3 regions of the Mammaliicoccus vitulinus genome follow, and region 2 is predicted to be linked to each of the others. Evidence: predicted binding sites of a transcription regulator. Region 2 holds the regulator's gene; each other region holds the start of a gene.

Region 1 (7,413 bases), 530 kb from region 2:
TTATAATAAAATATTGCGATCGTGCCACTTCCTGTATGAGAACTAATAACGGGACCAATGTTTGAAATGATCACATCTTTAGGTGATAAAGTGTCTTGCATCAATGATTTTAGTCTTTCTGCTTCTTCGTAATCATCAGCATGCGTTATATAGATTGTTTCATTTGAAAAGTCGCTATTTTCATGTTTCATTTTTTCTATAATGGCATGCCATAGCTTTTTAGAGCCACGATATTTTTCGATAGGTACAAGTTTACCTTCTTCTACGTGTAATAAAGGTTTTATGTTTAATAAATTACCAAGAAAAGCTTGTCCTTTAGATAATCTGCCGCCACTTGCTAAATAGTTTAAGTCTTTTACCGTAAATAAATGTCTAATTTTCTCAAGTTTGACTTTAATATATTGATCTAATTCTTCAAATGTATAATCTTGCTGGATTTTATCTTGAACATCGAGTATAAGTTTCCCACACCCCATTGAAGCACTTAAAGTATCATAGATGGCTAAGTCGAGATTAGGGTACTCTTCTTTAACTTGCTCTTTAACTAAGCATGCAGTTTGGTATGTGCCGCTTAAAGCGCTGCTAAAAGCTAGATAAATAGCTTGTTCATTGTTTTCAGCGATTTCTGTGAATACTTTAGTCATTTGTTCCATAGTTGCTTGGTTTGTCTTAGGGTGTTTATTTTGCTTGATGGCAGCTAATACTTCTTCGTTCGATATTTCATATAGGTCTACTTTATTTTGGTTATCAATGACGATCCCATAAGGTAAAAAGTAGAATCCATATTCTTCAATTTGTGATAATGTTAAATCTGAACCACTATCTACTATCATTTTCATTTGAATAACCCCTTACATATTTAGTCCAAAATGTTTGTTTAAGTATTTTCCGATACCATCATTGTTATTAGTGTCTGTAACTTCTGTTGAAATTTCTTTAAGTTCTGGAATAGCATTACCCATAGCAATTCCGTAATTAGCAAATTGTATCATTTCAAAATCATTATCTTCGTCGCCAAATGCAATGATATTATCAAAGTCTATATTTAAATATTCAGCTACATATTTCACAGCTTTGCCTTTGTTAATACCCTTTTTAACAATCTCAATAACAGGAAATGGTGCGCCCCAACGACGATGTTCTATAAATTCAGCATAATGCTTATTTAAGTGCTTCTTAATATTAGGAATTTCATTTTCCTCTGCTTGTATTAATAAGCTCGTCGGTGATTCTGGAAGTAACTGGTTTAATTCACCATACTTAATTTCTGGGTTACCCATACTAAAACCTTCAAATAATGTTTGATCATAAGTATTAATATAAACTTGATCTCTTACTTCTGCTATAACGTTTTTAACGTTAAGTTGGCTTATATCTTGGAAAATTTTAGAAGCTATTCGTGCGTCAAATTGTTCGTGCTTTGGTTCAAATCTATTGTCAGTAGGGTGGTGTATATAGGCACCATTAAAATTAATAATAGGTGTGTTCATATCCATAGCATTATAATAATCTACGCTTGCTCGATATGGTCGACCTGTTGAAATAATAATTTCATGACCTGACTTCTTTAAATATTGTAATACGCTTTTAGTAAAAGGTGAGATGTGCTTTTCATCATTTAATAATGTGCCATCTAAATCTAAACAGATTAAATGTTTTTCCATATCGATAACTCCTTACTCATTTTCTTTTTGATACATACTATAATATCATATCATTTTCTTTAACCAATGCTTTAAATTTGATATATTATATATAGTAACTTTAAGAATGAGGTGAAAATATGGAAGAAGAAATGAAAGATAGTATTATTGGTGCACTTGAAAACGTAATTGACCCAGAACTTGGAATTGACATAGTTAACTTAGGTCTTATATACAACGTTGACTTAGACGATGCTGGATTATGTACAGTAGAAATGACACTAACTTCTATGGGTTGTCCTATGGGGCCACAAATTATAGATCAGGTTAAAACAGCTTTAGCTGAATTACCTGAAGTTAAAGAAACAGAAGTTAACATTGTTTGGAATCCACCATGGGGTAAAGACAAAATGTCACGTTACGCTAAAATTGCATTAGGTGTAAGCTAATAAAACAAATAAGCATATCACGCTACTGATTTTATTCAGTAAGTAGCGTGATATGCTTTTTTTATAATGGGACGATTTTGTTTGTGCAAGCTTGCCTAGGGTATGGTTCGAGTAGCACAATTTTAATTATTCTATTCTACAAATTGATAAAGGACAGTTTTCACAGTTTATAGATTTTTTTAAGTAATCTAAATCATGTATCGTAATTCTTTTATGCTGTACAGAGACGATGTTTTCCTTTTTTAAATAGCTCAACATTCGATTAACACTTTCTCTTGTTACGTTACAGAAGTTAGCTAATTCATGATTGGTTAAATCTACATTAATCAAAATACGATCGTCAACTTGAACGCCGTATGTGTTTGCTAGTTTAATGAGTATGGAATAGAAAGCACCTGTTTTTCCTAAAGTATATACATCTCTGATTAGATATTCGTTCTTTTCATTTTCGTTTTGAACCCACAGTAACCATTCGTATTTTAGCACTTCATCATTTAATATTGCTTCTTCAAATTGGTTTTTTGGCATGCTGTATACGATTGCTGCTTCTTTCACCCGTGCTGAGAGGCTATGTGTTTTTCTGCCACAAAACAAAGTAGTCGAACCGAAGATACTATGTCTTCCTAATAATTTCGTATTAAATTCTTTTCCGTCTTCCATCACACGATGTGTAATAACTTTTCCTTCAGAAATGACATAAATATGATTACATAAGTCTCCAGAATGGTATATATAATGGTGAGTGTCAAAATGTAGTCGTTGGCCGTTGTTTATAATGTATTCAATAACTGAAGTAGCTTCTGTATATGTAGTTTGCAAAAGATCACTTCCCCGTTTATTTTCAATTGTATTTTACCATAATATGGGATTAAAAAGCTTTGGAAATTTGATGTTTTATATTTGTCAAAGAAGGTCAAACAGTATATAATTAAATTAAGGTCAAAGATAGTCAAACTATTAGGCCGATGAAAAATTAAAAGAGGTGATACATTTGGATATTAATCAAATGACATATTCAGTTCAAAGTGTTATCGAGAAAGCACAACAATTATCACAATCATATCAACTACAAAATATTGAAATAGAAGCTGTATTATTATCAGCGTTAAATGAAGATGAAAGTGTTTTTAAAAGAACATTAGACAGAGCTAAAATTGATACAGAATCATTAAAAGAGAAATATGAACAAAAGTTAAATCAATATTCTGTAGTAAAAGGTGATAACGTCCAATATGGACAATACGTGTCGCCGAAACTCAATGAATTGTTTAACAAAGCTAATCAAATTAAAGAAGAAATGCAAGATGACTTCATGTCGATGGAACATATTTTAAAAGCAGCAATGGAAGTTGACCAAACGACTAAAGACATCATTGGAAATAAGAAAGAAGTCATAAATGAAATTATTAATAAAATAAGAGGGGGTAATCGTGTGACATCACAAAATCCTGAAGTGCAATATGAAGCACTATCTAAATATGGTAGAGATTTAGTTGAAGAAGTACGAAAAGGTAAAATGGATCCAGTTATTGGTAGAGACGAAGAAATTCGAAATACGATTCGCATATTAAGTAGAAAAACTAAAAACAACCCGGTATTAATTGGGGAACCTGGTGTAGGTAAAACAGCAATTGTAGAAGGATTAGCGCAACGTATCGTTAGAAGAGACGTTCCTGAATCACTTTTAGATAAGACGATATTTGAATTAGATTTATCAGCTTTAGTGGCTGGCGCTAAATTCAGAGGTGAATTTGAAGAAAGATTGAAAGCTGTCTTAAAAGAAGTAAAAGATTCAGAAGGTAAAATTTTACTTTTTATTGATGAAATTCATATGCTTGTTGGCGCAGGAAAAACAGAAGGTGCTATGGATGCAGGTAATATGCTCAAACCAATGCTAGCAAGAGGTGAATTGCACTGTATCGGTGCAACAACTTTAAATGAATACCGTCAATACATTGAAAAAGATTCTGCATTAGAAAGACGTTTCCAAAAAGTGAACGTGAAAGAACCAGACTTAGAAGATACTATTTCAATTTTAAGAGGTTTAAAAGAAAGATATGAAGTTCACCACGGTGTGCGTATACAAGATAGAGCGTTAGTAGCAGCGACAGAATTATCAGATAGATATATTACGGATCGATTCTTACCAGATAAAGCAATAGACTTAGTTGACCAAGCATGTGCGACGATTCGTACAGAAATGGGTTCTAACCCTACAGAATTAGATGCAGTAAATAGACGTGTTATGCAACTTGAAATTGAAGAAAACGCACTGAAATCTGAATCTGATCAAAGTAGCCAAATACGTTTAGAAGAATTACAAAAAGAATTAGCAGACGAAAAAGAAAAACAACAACAATTACAAAGTAAAGTTGAACAAGAAAAAGAACAAATCAAATCACTTCAAGATAAAAGAGCAGAGTTAGATGAAAGTAAACAAGCTTTAGAAAATGCGGAAAATCAATATGATTTAGCGAAAGCAGCAGAACTTAAACACGGTAAAATACCTCAAATAGAAGCGGAATTAAAAGCGCTAGAAAATGAATTTGCTGAAGAAACAGGTTCTGATCATGATCGTTTGATTAGAGAAATTGTAACAGATGAAGAAATTGGTTATATCGTAAGTCAATGGACAGGTATTCCAGTTTCAAGACTAGTTGAGACTGAAAGAGATAAATTGCTTAAACTATCAGATATTTTACACGAGAGAGTAGTAGGACAAGATGAAGCAGTTGATTTAGTATCTGATGCAGTAGTTAGAGCAAGAGCAGGTATTAAAGATCCGAATAGACCAATTGGTAGCTTCTTATTCTTAGGTCCAACAGGTGTCGGTAAAACGGAATTAGCTAAGACATTAGCAGCAACTTTATTCGATTCTGAAAAACATATGATTAGAATAGATATGAGTGAATATATGGAAAAACATTCAGTCGCACGACTCATTGGTGCGCCTCCAGGTTATGTAGGTTATGAAGAAGGTGGCCAACTAACTGAAGCAGTTAGAAGACAACCATACTCTGTCATACTACTTGATGAAATTGAAAAAGCACATAATGATGTATTCAACGTATTGTTACAATTGTTAGATGAAGGTAGATTAACAGATGCGAAAGGGCGCAGTGTCGATTTCAAAAATACGATTATCATTATGACGAGTAATATCGGTTCGCAATATTTATTAGAAGGTGTAACAGACGATGGTGAAATTGAAGATTCAGCTAAAAAACAAGTGAACGAAAGTTTACATGCTTACTTCAAACCAGAGATTTTAAATAGAATGGATGACATTGTATTATTTAAACCATTATCAGTTAAAGATATGAGTTTTATCGTTGACCATATTATTACGAACTTAAATATTAGATTGGTAGATCAACACATCAAAATTAATGTGGACCAAGATGTTAAAGAATGGATTGCGCAAGAAGCATACGAACCACAATTTGGCGCAAGACCATTAAAACGATTTGTACAAAGACAAATCGAAACACCATTAGCAAGATTGATGATCGGTCAAGAATTGAAAGAAGGTACAAATGTAGATGTACATCTAGTAGATGGTGAAGTGAAATTTGAAGTAAATGAATAAAGAAAAAATCCCGTCAAATGAAATTGACGGGATTATTTTTATGAATGTTGTGCTTTTTGTTTGTCCGATGACGATTTACCAACTAAAATATCTAGTAGAATAATAACAACTGTAAAGATAACAGCATAAACTGTTGGACTAACAAAGTTTAGCGCTTCTGTAGAGCCACCTAAACTATGTAAAACAAAGTTAATCATTTGTGACAATAAGAATGCCCATATGAATGTTAAGATGTAATGCATATCTCATCCTCCGTAACTTTTAATATCATATCTTTCATTATAATTAACTTTTTATAAATTGTATACCTATAATTATGAAAACGATTTAAATATTTTCTATTAATAAGACTGTGCTTGTGTATTAAGGCATAAGTGTGTTAAATTAGTACCTGATAATAACAACAGATTATAAGAAGGTGTCAATATAATGGATATTGGTATAAAAGGTTTTGGTGCTTATGCGCCGAAACGTGTGGTAAAAAATGAACATTTTGAAAAATATTTAGAAACATCCGATGAATGGATTACTAAAATGACAGGTATTAAAGAAAGACGCTTTGCTGCGGACGATGAAGACACAAGTGATTTAGCTTATGAAGCGGCAGTTAGAGCGATAGAAGATGCAGGTATAGATAAAGATGAAATAGAAATGGTTATCGTAGCAACTTCAACAGGTGATAAACCATTTCCAACGGTTGCAACAACTTTACAGAAGAGATTAGGCTTAAATAAAGTGCCTTCAATGGACCAACTTGCGGCTTGTACTGGGTTTATTTATGGTATTGTGACTGCACAACAATTTGTTAATTCAGGTCTTTATAAAAACGTACTAGTAGTTGGTGCTGATAAACTCACTAAAATTACAGATATGCATGATCGTAGTACAGCAATTTTATTCGGTGATGGAGCGGGTGCTGCTATCATTGGTGAAGTATCTGAAGGTAGAGGTATTTTAGGTGTTGAACTTGGTTCAGATGGTAACGGAGCGCCATATTTATATCAAGATATGGATGAACATACCATTCAAATGAATGGTAGAGAAGTGTTTAAATTCGCAGTAAGAATTATGGGAGAAGCTTCTACTAAAGTAGTAGAAAAAGCTGGTCTTACGGCAAATGACATTGATATGTTCGTACCACACCAAGCCAATATTAGAATTATGGAATCTGCTAGAGAAAGATTAGGTATTGAAAAAGAAAAAATGAGTGTAACAGTAGATAGATTCGGGAATACATCTGCTGCATCAATACCCTTAAGTATTGCATATGAATTAGAACAAGGTAAAATAAAAGACAACGATACAATAGTCCTAGTTGGATTTGGTGGTGGCCTGACATGGGGTGCCATAACGTTACGCTGGGGTAAATAGGAGGATATTGAATAATGACAGAGAAAAAGCGTGTTGTAATGACTGGTTTAGGGACGTTAAACCCGTTAGGAAATGATGTGCCTACAACTTGGAATAATGCAATTAATGGTGTAAACGGCATAGATGAAATAACAAGAATTGATGTTTCTGAATTTCCAGCTAAATTAGCAGGTGAATTGAAAGATTTTAACATTGAAAATCATATTGCGAAAAAAGATTCTCGTAAAATGGACAGATTTACTCAATACGCAATTGTTGCTGCTCGTGAAGCTTTAAAGGACTCTAAATTCGAAATTACTGACGAGAACAGTGATCGAATAGGTGTTTGGATTGGGTCAGGTATCGGCGGAATGGAAACATT
Region 2 (7,413 bases):
AGATTTAGGTCGTTTACCAGTTGTGAACTTTGCTGCAGGTGGTGTGGCAACACCAGCTGACGCTGCGTTAATGATGGAGTTAGGCGCTGACGGCGTATTTGTAGGTTCTGGTATATTCAAATCAGAAGCACCTGAAAAATTCGCAAAAGCTATCGTTCAAGCTACTACACATTACCAAGATTATAAATTGATCACTGAACTTTCTAAAGAATTAGGACCAGCTATGAAAGGTTTAGATATTAATCAATTATCATTAGAAGAACGTATGCAAGAGCGTGGATGGTAATATGAAAATTGGTGTTCTAGGTCTACAAGGTGCGGTAAGAGAGCATATTAAGCATATAGAGCAAACTGGTCATGAAGGTATTGTAATTAAGACAGTCAATCAATTAAATGAAATTGATGGTCTCGTATTACCTGGTGGAGAATCGACAACTATGCGAAGATTAATGGATTTATATGGTTTTACTGAGTTGCTGAGAAATAGTGAATTACCTATGTATGGCACTTGTGCTGGTCTTATACTGTTAGCTAAAGCAGTTGTTGGACAGGAAAGTCATTTAAATAAATTAAATGTAGTTGTTGAAAGAAATTCGTTTGGTAGACAAGTCGATAGTTTTGAACAGGATTTAGATGTGAAAGGAATAGATGAAGCGGTTAATGCAGTATTTATACGTGCCCCGCACATACAATCTGCTCATGAAGGTGTAGAAGTGTTATCTACAGTTGAAGATAGAATAGTAGCTGTAAGACAAAATCAATACTTAGGTATATCTTTCCATCCAGAACTAACAGATGATTATAAAATCATGAAATATTTTATTGAAGAAATTGTTGAACAATATCAAGTGAAACAACCACAATAAAAATAAAACAGTCAACTGGCTTAAAAAGTCAGTTGACTGTTTTTGTTTTATTATAAGAAGAATCCAGCGATAGTTGCTGATAAGAATGATACAAGTGTTGCACCGTATAATAGTTTTAAACCAAATCGTGCAACGTTATCTCCTTGTTTATCATTTAATGATTTTACAGCACCGGCAATGATACCAATTGATCCAAAGTTTGCAAATGAAACTAAGAATACAGAAATGATACCATTTGCTCTTTCAGAAATGTCTGCTTCAGGTAAAATACCCATTGCAACGAATTCATTCGAAAGAACTTTAGTTGCCATAATACTACCAGATTGTACTGCATCTGCCCATGGAATACCTGCTAAGAAAGCAAATGGGGCAAAGATAAATCCAATTAAAGTTTGGAAGTCCCAAGAAATAGAACCTCCAGAAACAGCTGAGAAGATATTAGATGTGACACCATTTAAGAGGCCAATCAATGCTACATAACCGATTAACATTGCTGCAACGATAACCGCTACTTTGAAACCATCTAAAATATATTCTCCTAACATTTCGAAGAACGACTGTTTTTCTCCAGACTCTTGAATCATAATGTCGTCTTCTTTAGGGTCTACTGTATATGGATTTATAATGGATGCCATAATAAATCCACCAAATAAGTTTAATACAATTGCTGTTACAACATATCTTGGTTCAACCATTGTAAAGTATGCACCGATAATAGATGCAGAAACTGTTGACATAGCTGAAGCAGTTAATGTATACATACGATGCTTAGGAATTAAAGGAAGTTGTTTTTTTATAGAAATAAATACTTCAGATTGACCTAAAATTGCAGATGCAACTGCGTTATATGATTCTAATTTTCCCATACCATTTATTTTAGAAATAACTAATCCTAAATATTTAATGATAAGAGGTAATACTTTAATATATTGTAAGATACCGATAAGTGCTGATACAAATACGATTGGCATCAATACGTTAAGGAAATAAACTGAAACAGGTTTGTTACTCTTTGGATCGACGTTTGCTACACCATCAAACACAAAGTTTATCCCCTCCATCGCTTTTGCTATGATATAGCTAAAGCCATTTGAAATTCCACCTATGATAGTTAATCCACCTGTTGTTTTTAATAATAAGAAAGCAAATATAAACTGAATTACGATCATTAATCCTATATACTGCCATCTGACGCGCATTTTATCAGAGCTTACTAGCCATGCTAAAAATAGGAATAATAAGATACCGATAATCCCGATAATATAATGCATTACTAACACACCTTTCCCTTGGTATTCTCTCTTTAATAACCTATCTTATATCATAACTTATTTCTTTTGAAAGCGGTATGAAATTTTAAAAATTTTTCAAGAAACAAATTAATTGAAATAATAAAGTGCAGAACATATAATATAGTCAAAGAAGGTCAAAAGAGGTGATGATTAATGCACAACATGTCGGATATCATTGAGCAATACTTAAAGCAATTGTTGGAAGAGGCTCAAGGTGATGTCGTTGAAATTAAACGTGCGCATATTGCTGAAAAGTTTGATTGTGTACCTTCCCAGTTAAACTATGTTATTAAAACAAGATTTACTAATGAGCACGGTTACGCTATTGAAAGTAAAAGAGGTGGTGGAGGTTACATTCGTATTTCTAAAGTCGAAACGAATAGTCAATCAGCATTTATTAGACATTTAATAGAGTTGACAGGTGATCAAATATCGCAAGCAAATGCATTTAGAATCGTTGACGGCTTATTTGAGAATAAGCTAATTACGGATAGAGAGAAAAAAATGATTTTACAAACACTTCATAGAGATACATTACAAATAGAAATACCATATAGAGATATTATTCGAGCAAATATATTGAAACGTATACTTGCCGTCATACATTATAGTTAAAAAGGAGTGACAGTATGCTTTGTGAAATTTGTGGTAAAGAAGAAGCAACGATTCAATTAACATCAACTGGTAAGAAACATAAAACTGAACAATGGATTTGTAAAAACTGTGCTTCAGAACATTTTTATTTCCAAGATGATCAAATGAGCGATCAAAATTTAGATCAAGAATTTGTTGTGAATCAATTTTTACAATATCTCGTAGGTAAACACGGCATTAACTTTAAGCAAGTTCAACCACAAGAAGAAAAGCACTGTCCTACTTGTGGCATGACTTTACCTGATATAGCTAAAGTAGGTAAGTTTGGTTGTCATGACTGTTATGAAACGTTTAAAGATGATGTACCTCAAATTATTAGAAGAGTGCAAGCGGGTAGTGGCGAACATACAGGTAAGATACCTGTTTCATCTAGAAGCAAAATCCAGCTTAAACAACAAATAGCTGAAAAAGAAAAAATCTTACAAGGTTTGATTGAAGAACAAGCTTTTGAAGATGCGGCAGTTGTTAGAGATGAAATCAAAGCTTTGAAAGCAGAAGGTGAGGTCAAGTAAATGGAAGAACATATCAATGAACATATTAGCGATTGGATGAAAAAAACAGATGATACGCCAATTGTCATGAGCTCCAGAATAAGACTTGCTCGAAACCTTCAAGATGAAGTTCATCCGCTCAAATACGAAGATGACGAAACAGGAAATAAAGTAATTGATAAAGTTAGTAAGGCATTATCAAATTTAAAACTTACAAAGTTATCTGAATTAAGTGAGCTTGAGCAAAATAAATTAGTATTTAAACATTTAATCAGTCCTGCACTTACGAAACAGCAGTCCGGCGCAGTACTATTAAATGAAGATGAATCTACAAGTGTTATGATTAACGAAGAAGACCATGTAAGAATACAAGTAATGGGCAACAATCTCGTGTTAAATGAACTTTATGAAACAGCATCTAAATTAGATGATGAGTTAGACAAACATTTAACAATTTCATACGATGAACAACATGGATTTTTAACGACATGTCCTACTAACATTGGAACTGGTTTAAGAGCGAGTGTCATGTTGCATTTACCAGGACTGAGCATTATGAAACGTATGAAAAGAATTGGCCAAGCAATTAATCGATTTGGTTATACAATTCGGGGTATATATGGAGAAGGAACAGGTGCACTAGGCCATGTATATCAAATATCGAATCAATTAACACTTGGTAAGACTGAACAAGAAATTATTGAAGACTTAACACAAATTGTTGAACAGATTATTAGTGAAGAAGAACAAATTCGACAAAGACTTGATCGCTTTAACCATATGGAAACGAAAGATAGAGTCCATCGTGCTAAAGGTATCTTAAAGTCAGCGCAGTTAATATCTGTTGAAGAAGCATCACTTAGGTTAAGTGAAATGAAACTCGGTATAGATTTAGGTCATCTCGAGAGTAATGACTTTAATTTTGATAATTTAATGGTTACAATACAAACACCATTCTTTGAAGGTGAAGACTCGGAACAATCTGTAGATGAAAAGCGAGCAACCTTTTTAAGAGAACACATATAAAAATTAGGAGGTTAGTTTATGCTATTTGGTAGATTAACAGAGCGTGCACAACGCGTATTAGCGCATGCACAAGAAGAAGCAATGAGATTGAATCATTCAAATATAGGAACAGAACATTTATTATTAGGTTTAATGAAAGAACCAGAAGGAATTGCAGCTAAAGTTCTTGATGCGTTTGGTATTACTGAAGAAAAAGTAACTAAAGAAGTTGAGAATTTAATTGGTCAAGGCCAAGAGCAAGTAGGCGCAATTCATTACACACCTAGAGCTAAAAAAGTAATCGAACTTTCTATGGATGAAGCAAGAAAGCTCAACCATACATTCGTAGGAACAGAACATCTTTTATTAGGACTCATTCGTGAAAACGAAGGTGTCGCTGCTCGTGTGTTTGCTAACTTAGATTTAAATATTACAAAAGCAAGAGCACAAGTTGTGAAATCATTAGGTAGTCCAGAACAAGGTTCGAAAAATGCACAAACTACTAAAAATCAAGCAACACCTACTTTAGATGGATTAGCTAGAGACTTAACAGTGATTGCTGAAGATGGAACTTTAGATCCAGTTATTGGACGTTCAGACGAAATCACAAGAGTGATAGAAGTATTAAGTAGAAGAACTAAAAACAACCCAGTTCTAATTGGGGAACCTGGTGTCGGTAAGACGGCGATTGTCGAAGGACTAGCACAAGCAATTGTACAAAACGAAGTGCCTGAAACATTAAAAGGTAAACGTGTTATGTCGTTAGATATGGGAACAGTTGTTGCTGGTACTAAATATCGCGGTGAATTTGAAGAAAGATTGAAAAAAGTAATGGAAGAAATTCATCAAGCTGGTAACATCGTGTTATTCATTGATGAGTTACACACACTTATTGGTGCTGGTGGTGCAGAAGGTGCGATTGATGCATCTAATATCTTGAAACCTGCACTAGCGCGTGGTGAATTACAATGTATCGGTGCTACAACATTAGATGAGTATCGTAAATATATTGAAAAAGACGCAGCGTTAGAAAGACGTTTCCAACCAGTTAAAGTTGATGAACCAAATACTAAAGATTCTATTTCAATCTTAAAAGGATTAAGAGATCGTTATGAAGCGCATCACCGTATCAACATTTCAGACGAAGCAATTGAAGCGGCTGTTAATATGAGTGATCGTTATATTTCTGATAGATTCTTACCAGACAAAGCAATCGACTTAATTGATGAAGCAAGTTCTAAAGTGAGACTTAGAAATTATACGACACCACCAAGTCTTAAAGAGCTTGAATTAGAACTAGAAACAGTTAAGAAAGAAAAAGATGCAGCAGTGCACTCTCAAGAATTTGAAAATGCTGCTAACTTAAGAGATAAACAAACAAAACTTGAAAAACAATTAGAAGATACGAAAAACGAATGGAAAAAAGCACAAGGTGAGAAGAATACTTGTGTAACGGCTGAAGATATTGCTGTAGTAGTAGCAAATTGGACAGGTGTTCCAATTACAAAATTAAATGAAACAGAATCAGAACGACTATTAAACTTAGAGTCTATACTTCATGGTCGTGTAATCGGTCAAAATGATGCTGTTCAATCTATTTCTAAAGCAGTTAGACGTGCAAGAGCAGGATTGAAAGATCCTAAGAGACCAATTGGTAGCTTCATATTCTTAGGTCCAACTGGTGTTGGTAAAACGGAACTTGCTCGTACACTAGCTGATGCAATGTTTGGTGAAGAAGATGCAATGATCAGAGTTGATATGAGTGAGTTCATGGAGAAACACTCTGTCAGTCGATTAGTAGGTTCTCCTCCAGGTTATGTAGGTCATGATGATGGTGGTCAATTAACTGAAAATGTAAGACGTAAACCATATTCAGTTATTTTATTTGATGAAATTGAAAAAGCACATCCAGATGTATTTAATATCTTATTACAAGTGTTGGATGATGGTCATTTAACAGATTCTAAAGGTCGTAAAGTAGACTTTAGAAATACGGTTATTATTATGACATCTAACGTAGGTGCTCAAGAGCTACAAAACGCTAGATTTGTAGGCTTTGGTGCGAAAGATAGTGGACCTGATTATGAAACAATCAGAAAAACAATGATGGATGAGTTGAAACAACAATTCAGACCAGAATTCTTGAACCGTGTGGATGATATTATCGTATTCCACAAACTAGAAAAGTCACATCTTAAAGAAATTGTTGCTAAGATGGCTGGCAACTTAACTAAACGTCTATCAGAACAAGGTATTCACATCACACTTTCTGATCCAGCACAAGAAAAAATTGCTGATGAAGGATTTGATCCTGAATATGGTGCGAGACCATTAACGCGTGCTATTCAAAAACATGTAGAAGATAACTTAAGTGAATTAATTTTATCTGGCCAAGACTTAGTAGGTAAAGATGTCATGGTTGATTACAGAGATGATGAATTTAAATTTGATATATCAGATCATAAAGAAGACGAAACAGAACAAGAAACTTCACAAGCTTAAAAATTAAAATGTAATTTTAATCATATAATGAGTCCGCAAACTATTGCTATTAATAGTCTGCGGACTTTTTATGTTTGTTTTAAAGTATATTAATTTGTTTTTACAGTCAGTCAAGTTTAAAATATAACTATTTAATTAATACGGAGGTAACATGGATGGCAAAAAAGAAAGTAGTATTTGAATGTTTAGCCTGCGGATTTCAATCTCCTAAATGGATGGGTAAATGCTCAAATTGTGGTGCGTGGAATCAAATGGAAGAATCTATTGAACAAAAAGAAACTAAAGGACCTAAAAATACATTTAAGTCAGATGTTCCAGTTCAAAAAATAGAAAAATTAAAAGATATTAAAGAAGAAGATACACCTAGAATAAAAACTAAAATTAATGAATTTAACCGTGTCTTAGGTGGGGGAGTCGTACAAGGTTCACTTGTATTAATAGGTGGAGACCCCGGAATTGGGAAATCTACATTACTATTACAAATATGTGCGGCACTATCCCAACAAAAGAATGTGTTATATGTATCAGGTGAAGAATCGGTAAAACAAACTAAACTAAGAGCAGAGCGTTTAGTTGAAGATTCTGGAGAATTAAATGTATATG
Region 3 (7,413 bases), 410 kb from region 2:
GGCGAAACAACAGGTTATTCAGTTAGTGACCATGTGAAAGCTATTCATGATCATGTTGGCGAAGAATTTATTGATTTTGTAATCTGTCAAAATAAACGTTTTAATGAAGAAATTTTATTGAGATACGAACAAGAAGATGCAAAGCAAGTTGAATTTGATGGTGACAAATTAACAGAAATGGGTGTGCAATGCATCCATGATAATAATTTAGTAAGTATTACACCTCATCAATATATAAGACATAACAACAAAGTGTTAGCACAACTTATATATGAAATTGCGTTACGAGAAATTAGTACAATTCAATATAAAAAAGATAAATAAATTAACGATATAGTTACAACGATTAGATGAGTTGTAACTATATTTTTTTATGGAAATCAAGTAATATTAGTGTAAGGGCTTTCAAGATGAGGTGATGATTGATGAAGAACGTTCAAATCATAATGGTATTAGTAGGATGCATATTTCTACTTATTGGTTTAATGACTAATCAGCAAATAGGCATAAGTTTCTTAGTAATTGGTTTAGCAATGTTGTTATTTGGCATCATAAAAGAAACAAAAAGAAAATAATAAATTGTTTAAGTTGAAAAACTTGATACGCCCGGCTATTCCATGTAATATAAAATAGATACAAAACGTATGATATGTCTTTAGGCATATCATTATTTTTATGTGCATATAAATTAAGAAAGGGTGGTCTGCTGTGAGCTTTGCTTCAGAAATGAAAAATGAACTAACAAGAATTGAAGTAGATGATTGTTGCGCAAAGGCAGAACTTTCAGCTTTGATTAGAATGAATGGTAATTTAAGTATTTCTAATCAACAATTTGTCATAAATGTACAAACTGAAAATGCAGCGATAGCACGTCGTATTTTTTCTCTCATAAAAAAATGCTTCGGAGTAGAAGTTGAGTTATTGGTGAGAAAGAAAATGAAACTTAAGAAAAATAATATATATATCAGTAGAATAAAAGTAAAAGCTAAAGAAATATTAGATGAGCTAGGTATTTTACAAGAAGGTGTATTTAAACAAGTAATCGACAAAGATATTTTGAAAAATGATTGTTGTAAAAGAAGTTATTTAAGAGGTGCTTTTCTAGCAGGAGGATCAGTCAATAATCCAGAAACATCTTCTTATCATCTAGAAATATTTTCTTTATATGAAGAGCACTCAGCAGATCTGACAGCGCTTATGAATCAATACGATTTAAATGCTAAACAATTAGAACGCAAAAAAGGATATATAAGTTATTTAAAAGAGGCAGAAAAAATCTCTGACTTTCTAAGTTTAATCGGAGGCTATCAAGCATTACTGAAATTTGAAGATGTTAGAATTATTCGTGATATGAGAAACTCTGTAAATAGACTCGTCAATTGTGAAACTGCCAATTTAAATAAAACAGTAAGTGCCGCAATGAAACAAGTAGAAAGTATTCAACTGATCGACAAAGAAATTGGAATTGATAATTTACCAGATCGACTGCGAGAAGTAGCGAAATTAAGAATAGATAACCAAGATGTATCTATCAAAGAATTAGGAGAAATGGTGAGTACAGGGAAAATTTCTAAATCAGGTATAAACCATAGACTACGTAAACTAAACGAAATGGCAGAGAAAATTAGAAGCGGCGAAACAATACAATAAGGTATAAATGAAAGTCTGATTATTATTGTATAGTACGTTGAACACATATATTTTTTTATGCCATGCTTTCCGCGGGCATGTTCTCAGCCTGTAGTCTTCGAATCATGCTGTTCCCGCAGGAGTCAGCGCTAAAAAAATACCGAATATTACCAAAATATTTTTTAATATAGATGAAAATTTATTAAGAAAAGTTGATAAAGTATTGGATTTAAACTTCGTTTATGAACTTAAAAAAGCATCCGAGACTATTATAGTCCCGGATGCTTTTTTTATATTAATTTGATTTGATATCTTCTGGATGCATAACATCATCGATTAAACCATATTCTTTAGCTTCTTCAGCTGTTAAGAAGTTATCACGATCTGTGTCTTTTTCAATTTTTTCAATTGGTTGTCCAGTTCTTTCAGATAAAATTTTATTTAATTTTTCACGTGTGCGTAAAATATGACGAGCTGCAATTTCGATTTCTGTAGCTTGTCCTTGTGCGCCACCTAATGGTTGGTGAATCATTACTTCACTGTTAGGTAGTGCGAAACGTTTACCTTTTGCACCAGCTGATAATAGGAATGAACCCATTGATGCAGCCATACCGATACAAATTGTTTGTACGTCTGGTTTGATGTGTTGAATTGTATCATAAATAGCGAAACCAGCTGTTACGCTTCCGCCTGGTGAGTTGATATATAAGTATATATCTTTCTCAGAGTCTTGTGCTTGTAAGAATAATAATTGCGATACGATTGAGTTCGCTACGTTGTCATCAATAGCTGAACCTAACATAATAATGCGGTCTTTCAGTAAACGTGAGTAAATATCATAAGCGCGTTCTCCGCGATTTGTTGTTTCGATAACTGTTGGTATTAAATTCATCAGTTAATCCTCCTTTGAATATCTTAATGACCATATCATACACTACAAAGTCAAACATGGTCAAAATATATGACCTACTGATGAATATTATAACTTAAATAGCTGATTTATACACTGGAAATTTGCGACATGAGTTGTCAATGTTCGCATAAATGATATAATAGTTTCCGTAATCAACGAGCTGAGTGCAATGGATTTGAGTGACTTATATATTAAAGTGTTCACATCTTTTTCTAATGATGTTTTCTGCTTGATTAATCGTCATAAATCTTCTCACTCCTTATAGTTGATAGTTCTATTATATGTGTAAGATGTTAAGTGAATATAAATTAATAATTAAGATTTAACTCTCCGTAGTGTAAAGGATAACACGCAAGATTCCGGTTCTTGAGATGGGCGTTCAATTCGTCTCGGGGAGGCTTATTATAATGAAGGATGATTTTATGACTATCAAATTTTATGTTGGATTAAATTGTGGGTTGTGTGAAGATGCGAAAATACAAATAGATTTTTTTAAAGAATCATATAATCATGATATTAAGGTTGATACTATTAATATAGAAGAAGACGATACATTACATGAAAAATTTATGCTAAGAGTGCCAGTTGTTGAGTATAAAGGTGTTGTGTTGCAAGAAGGGCATATTGATTTTGTCACTTTGATTGAAGCGTATGATGACTTGAACTAATGTGAGACGCTTTTAACTTGCAATCTCTATATGGGGGGTGTATTATAAAACTGTAAACAGATATTATTTTTTTGACCCGCATGGGACGAAAAACGTCTAACCTAGGTTAGATTTTGCCCATCTGTTAATCTATAAGGAGGCGACTTGTTTATGGAAGATTTATTGAAGATACAACATAGACTAGTTCCTGACTTGATTGACAAGATGTATCGACGTTTTAATATTTTATCGACGATTGAGAAGAAGCAACCTATTGGTCGAAGAACGTTAAGTGATGTTATGAATGTTACTGAGCGGGTATTGAGAACTGAAATAGAAATTTTAAAACAACAAGATTTAGTCAGCGTTCAGTCAACAGGTATGAAATTGACCGAAACAGGGGAGCGCATTCTCGCTTCGTTATCACATTACTTAACGCTATATTCAAGCTTTAATCATATTGAGGAAGAAATATTTAATCGATATGGTGTGAAAGCACATATAGTAAGAGGTAATTCAGATTCAGATGAGACGGTTAAAGCAGAAATGGGTACAGTGACAGCTGAATTACTCGAACAGTCATTATATGATAATGCTTCTGTTTCAGTAACTGGTGGTTCTACAATGGCCAGGGTTAGTGAGTCGTTGCACCCATTAGATAAAGACATTTTGTTCACGCCAGCGCGTGGTGGTTTGGGAGAAAACGTAGTATTCCAAGCAAATACAATTTGTGCAAGTATGGCAAATCGAACAGGCGGGTCATATAAGGTTTTGTATGTTCCAGATCAAGTAAGCGAAAGTTCGTATGAAACTTTGTTGAAAGAACCTGCAGTTATTGAGGTGCTTGATGCAATACGTCATTCAGATTTTATCATTCACGGTATTGGTGATGCGCTGAAGATGGCACAAAGAAGAAAGACTTCTGAAGAAGTATTAAGCCAATTGAAACATCATCATGCAGTCGGAGAAGCTTTTGGATATTATTTTGATTCCAAAGGTGAAGTCGTACATCGTGTTAAAACAATCGGTTTGCAACTAGAAGATTTGGCAACGAAGACAAACATTTTTGCAGTAGCGGGAGGTGCTTCTAAAGCAGAAGCAATTAAAGCTTATCTTGAGATAGCACCTAAGAACACCATTCTTATAACAGATGAAGGTGCTGCAAAAGCAATGATTAACTTGGAATAAAAGGTTTCAAACCCTTTTTGAAATAACAAATATAAAGGAGGCCATCATTCATGGCAACTAAAGTAGCAATTAATGGTTTTGGAAGAATAGGTCGTTTAGCATTCAGAAGATTACAAGAGGTAGAAAATATCGAAGTAGTAGCAATCAACGATTTAACAGATGACGCAATGTTAGCTCATTTATTAAAATACGATTCAACACAAGGTCGTTTCAAAGATGAAGTAGAAGTTATCGAAGGCGGATTCCGCGTAAACGGTAAAGAAATCAAAACTTTCGAAAATCCTAACCCTAAAGAATTACCATGGGGCGATTTAGATATCGACGTAGTATTAGAATGTACTGGTTTCTTCGCTGATAAAGAAAAAGCTTCAGCTCACATCGATGCAGGCGCTAAAAAAGTATTAATTTCAGCTCCAGCTTCAGGCGATTTAAAAACAATCGTTTATAACGTTAACCATGACGAATTAGACGGTTCAGAAGAAATCGTTTCAGGTGCGTCTTGTACAACTAACTGTTTAGCTCCAATGGCTCAAGTATTAAATAACCAATTCGGTATCGTTGAAGGTCTAATGATGACTATTCACGCTTACACTGGTGACCAAAATACTTTAGATGCTCCACATTCTAAAGGTGACTTCCGTCGTGCTCGTGCTGCGGCTCAAAACATCGTACCTAACTCAACTGGTGCTGCTAAAGCAATCGGCTTAGTAATCCCAGACTTAAAAGGTAAATTAGATGGATCAGCTCAACGTGTACCAGTAGCAACTGGTTCAGTAACAGAATTAACAGCAGTATTAGACAAAGAAGTTTCAGTAGAAGAAATCAATGAAGCTATGAAAAATGCTACAAATGATTCATTCGGTTACACTGAAGACGAAATCGTTTCTTCTGATATCATTGGTATCACTTACGGTTCATTATTCGATGCAACTCAAACTCGTGTAATGACTGTTGGAGATCGTCAATTAGTTAAAACTGTATCTTGGTATGACAATGAAATGTCTTACACTTCACAATTAGTTCGTACTTTAGAATATTTAGCAGCTCAAGCTAACAAATAATTTAAAAAAATGAACTAAATAGGTTATGCTTATGAGTAAGCGGGGAGCACATCGCTTCACCGCTTATTTTTAATCATATCGCATTTTCTATTATCTAGAGGAGGAAGACAAGTCATGGCAAAGAAGAATGTTAAAGACGTAGATGTAAAAGGTAAAAAAGTACTTGTAAGAGCAGATTTTAACGTACCAATGAAAGATGGTAAAATTACGAACGATAACAGAATCGTTCAGGCGCTTCCTACAATAAAATACATTATCGAGCAAGGCGGTAAAGTTATTTTATTCTCACATTTAGGTAAAGTGAAAACAGAAGAAGATAAAAAAGAATTATCACTTAAACCAGTAGCAGAACGCTTAAGTGAACTATTAAATAAAGAAGTAACATTTGTACCTGAAACTCGTGGTGAAGAATTAGAGAATGCTGTCAATGGTTTATCAGAAGGCAATGTATTAGTAGTTGAAAATACACGTTTCGAAGATGTTGATGGTAAAAAAGAATCTAAAAATGATCCTGAGTTAGGTAAATACTGGGCTTCATTAGGTGACATCTTCATCAATGATGCATTCGGTACAGCTCACCGTGAACATGCTTCAAACGTTGGAATTGCATCTAACGTTGAAACAGCATCAGGTTTCTTAATGGATAAAGAAATTAAATTTATCGGTGGTGTCGTAAGTGAACCAGAACGTCCATTAGTAGCAATTTTAGGTGGAGCGAAAGTTTCAGATAAAATTGGTGTAATTGAAAACTTACTTACTATAGCTGATAAAGTAATTATCGGTGGCGGAATGGCTTATACATTCTTCAAAGCTCAAGGTAAAGAAATAGGACTATCACTTTTAGAAGAAGATAAAGTTGATTTTGCTAAAGAATTACTTGACCGTGCTGGCGATAAAATTATCTTACCAGTAGATTGTAAAGTAGCTAAAGAATTTTCAAATGACGCTGAAATCACGATTGTTTCTGCTGATGAAATTCCAGCTGATCAAGAATCAATGGATATTGGTCCAAAATCAATTGAATTATTTAGTGAAGCATTACAAGGTGCAAACACAGTAGTATGGAATGGTCCTATGGGTGTGTTTGAATTAAGTAACTTTGCAAAAGGTACAATTGGAGTATGTAAAGCAATCGCAAGTTTAGAAAATGCAACGACTATCATCGGTGGTGGAGATTCTGCAGCGGCAGCTATGGACTTAGGATTTGCTGATGACTTTTCACACATTTCAACAGGTGGCGGAGCTTCTCTAGAATATCTAGAAGGTAAAGAATTACCTGGTATCGTAGCTATTTCTGAAAAATAATCATAAAAGGAGTTTATATATCATGAGAAAACCAATTATCGCAGGTAACTGGAAAATGAATAAAACAGTTCAAGAAGCAAAAGACTTTGCTAATGAACTTCCAGCATTACCAGATACTAACGAAGTAGATTCAGTAATTTGTGCACCAACTTTACATTTAGATGCACTTGTTAATTTAACTAAAGAAGGCGTAGCACAAGGATTACAAATTGGTGCTCAAAATGCGTACTTTGAAGATAATGGTGCGTTCACTGGTGAAACTTCTCCAGCAGCACTTGAAGATTTAGGTGTTAAATATGTAGTATTAGGACATTCTGAACGTCGTGAATACTTCGGCGAAACTGATGAAGATGTTAATAAAAAAGCATTAGCAGTATTCTCTCACAACATGACACCAATCATTTGTGTAGGTGAAACATTAGAAGAAAGAGAATCTGGTAAAGCTGAATCAGTAGTAGGCGGACAAGTAGAAGCAGCGCTTAAAGGCTTTTCTGAAGAGCAAGTAAAAGCTTCAGTAATCGCTTATGAACCTATTTGGGCAATTGGCACTGGTAAATCTTCAAATTCAGAAGATGCTAATGAAATGTGTGCTCACGTACGTAAAGTTGTAGCAGGTGCGTTCTCTCAAGAAGCAGCTGATTCATTACGTGTTCAATACGGCGGTAGTGTT

What was found. The regulator CtsR, encoded in region 2, represses protease genes until heat stress. The targets are predictions, from matches to a motif close to ATGGTCAATAAAGGTCAAACA.
Region 1: the regulator CtsR is predicted to act here: its motif matches at 2,992-3,012, upstream of clpB (ATP-dependent chaperone ClpB).
Region 3: the regulator CtsR is predicted to act here: its motif matches at 2,568-2,588, upstream of clpP (ATP-dependent Clp endopeptidase proteolytic subunit ClpP).

Annotation. Positions count from the first base shown of each region.
Region 1 is NZ_CP118974.1:1,953,551-1,960,963, reverse strand. Features, by position in the region: gene PYW35_RS09810 (DegV family protein) at 1-839, opposite strand, end outside; gene PYW35_RS09805 (Cof-type HAD-IIB family hydrolase) at 852-1,664, opposite strand; gene PYW35_RS09800 (metal-sulfur cluster assembly factor) at 1,784-2,092, shown strand; gene PYW35_RS09795 (Crp/Fnr family transcriptional regulator) at 2,219-2,911, opposite strand; gene clpB (ATP-dependent chaperone ClpB) at 3,084-5,681, shown strand; gene PYW35_RS09785 (YjzD family protein) at 5,720-5,923, opposite strand; gene PYW35_RS09780 (beta-ketoacyl-ACP synthase III) at 6,111-7,052, shown strand; gene fabF (beta-ketoacyl-ACP synthase II) at 7,067-7,413, shown strand, end outside.
Region 2 is NZ_CP118974.1:2,487,865-2,495,277, reverse strand. Features, by position in the region: gene pdxS (pyridoxal 5'-phosphate synthase lyase subunit PdxS) at 1-286, shown strand, start outside; gene pdxT (pyridoxal 5'-phosphate synthase glutaminase subunit PdxT) at 288-866, shown strand; gene PYW35_RS12495 (NupC/NupG family nucleoside CNT transporter) at 917-2,137, opposite strand; gene PYW35_RS12490 (CtsR family transcriptional regulator) at 2,312-2,773, shown strand; gene PYW35_RS12485 (UvrB/UvrC motif-containing protein) at 2,788-3,324, shown strand; gene PYW35_RS12480 (protein arginine kinase) at 3,325-4,329, shown strand; gene PYW35_RS12475 (ATP-dependent Clp protease ATP-binding subunit) at 4,348-6,810, shown strand; gene radA (DNA repair protein RadA) at 6,966-7,413, shown strand, end outside.
Region 3 is NZ_CP118974.1:2,076,837-2,084,249, reverse strand. Features, by position in the region: gene PYW35_RS10465 (gluconeogenesis factor YvcK family protein) at 1-324, shown strand, start outside; gene PYW35_RS10460 (hypothetical protein) at 426-575, shown strand; gene whiA (DNA-binding protein WhiA) at 709-1,650, shown strand; gene clpP (ATP-dependent Clp endopeptidase proteolytic subunit ClpP) at 1,925-2,521, opposite strand; gene PYW35_RS10445 (glutaredoxin family protein) at 2,950-3,210, shown strand; gene PYW35_RS10440 (sugar-binding transcriptional regulator) at 3,361-4,377, shown strand; gene gap (type I glyceraldehyde-3-phosphate dehydrogenase) at 4,428-5,438, shown strand; gene PYW35_RS10430 (phosphoglycerate kinase) at 5,553-6,743, shown strand; gene tpiA (triose-phosphate isomerase) at 6,766-7,413, shown strand, end outside.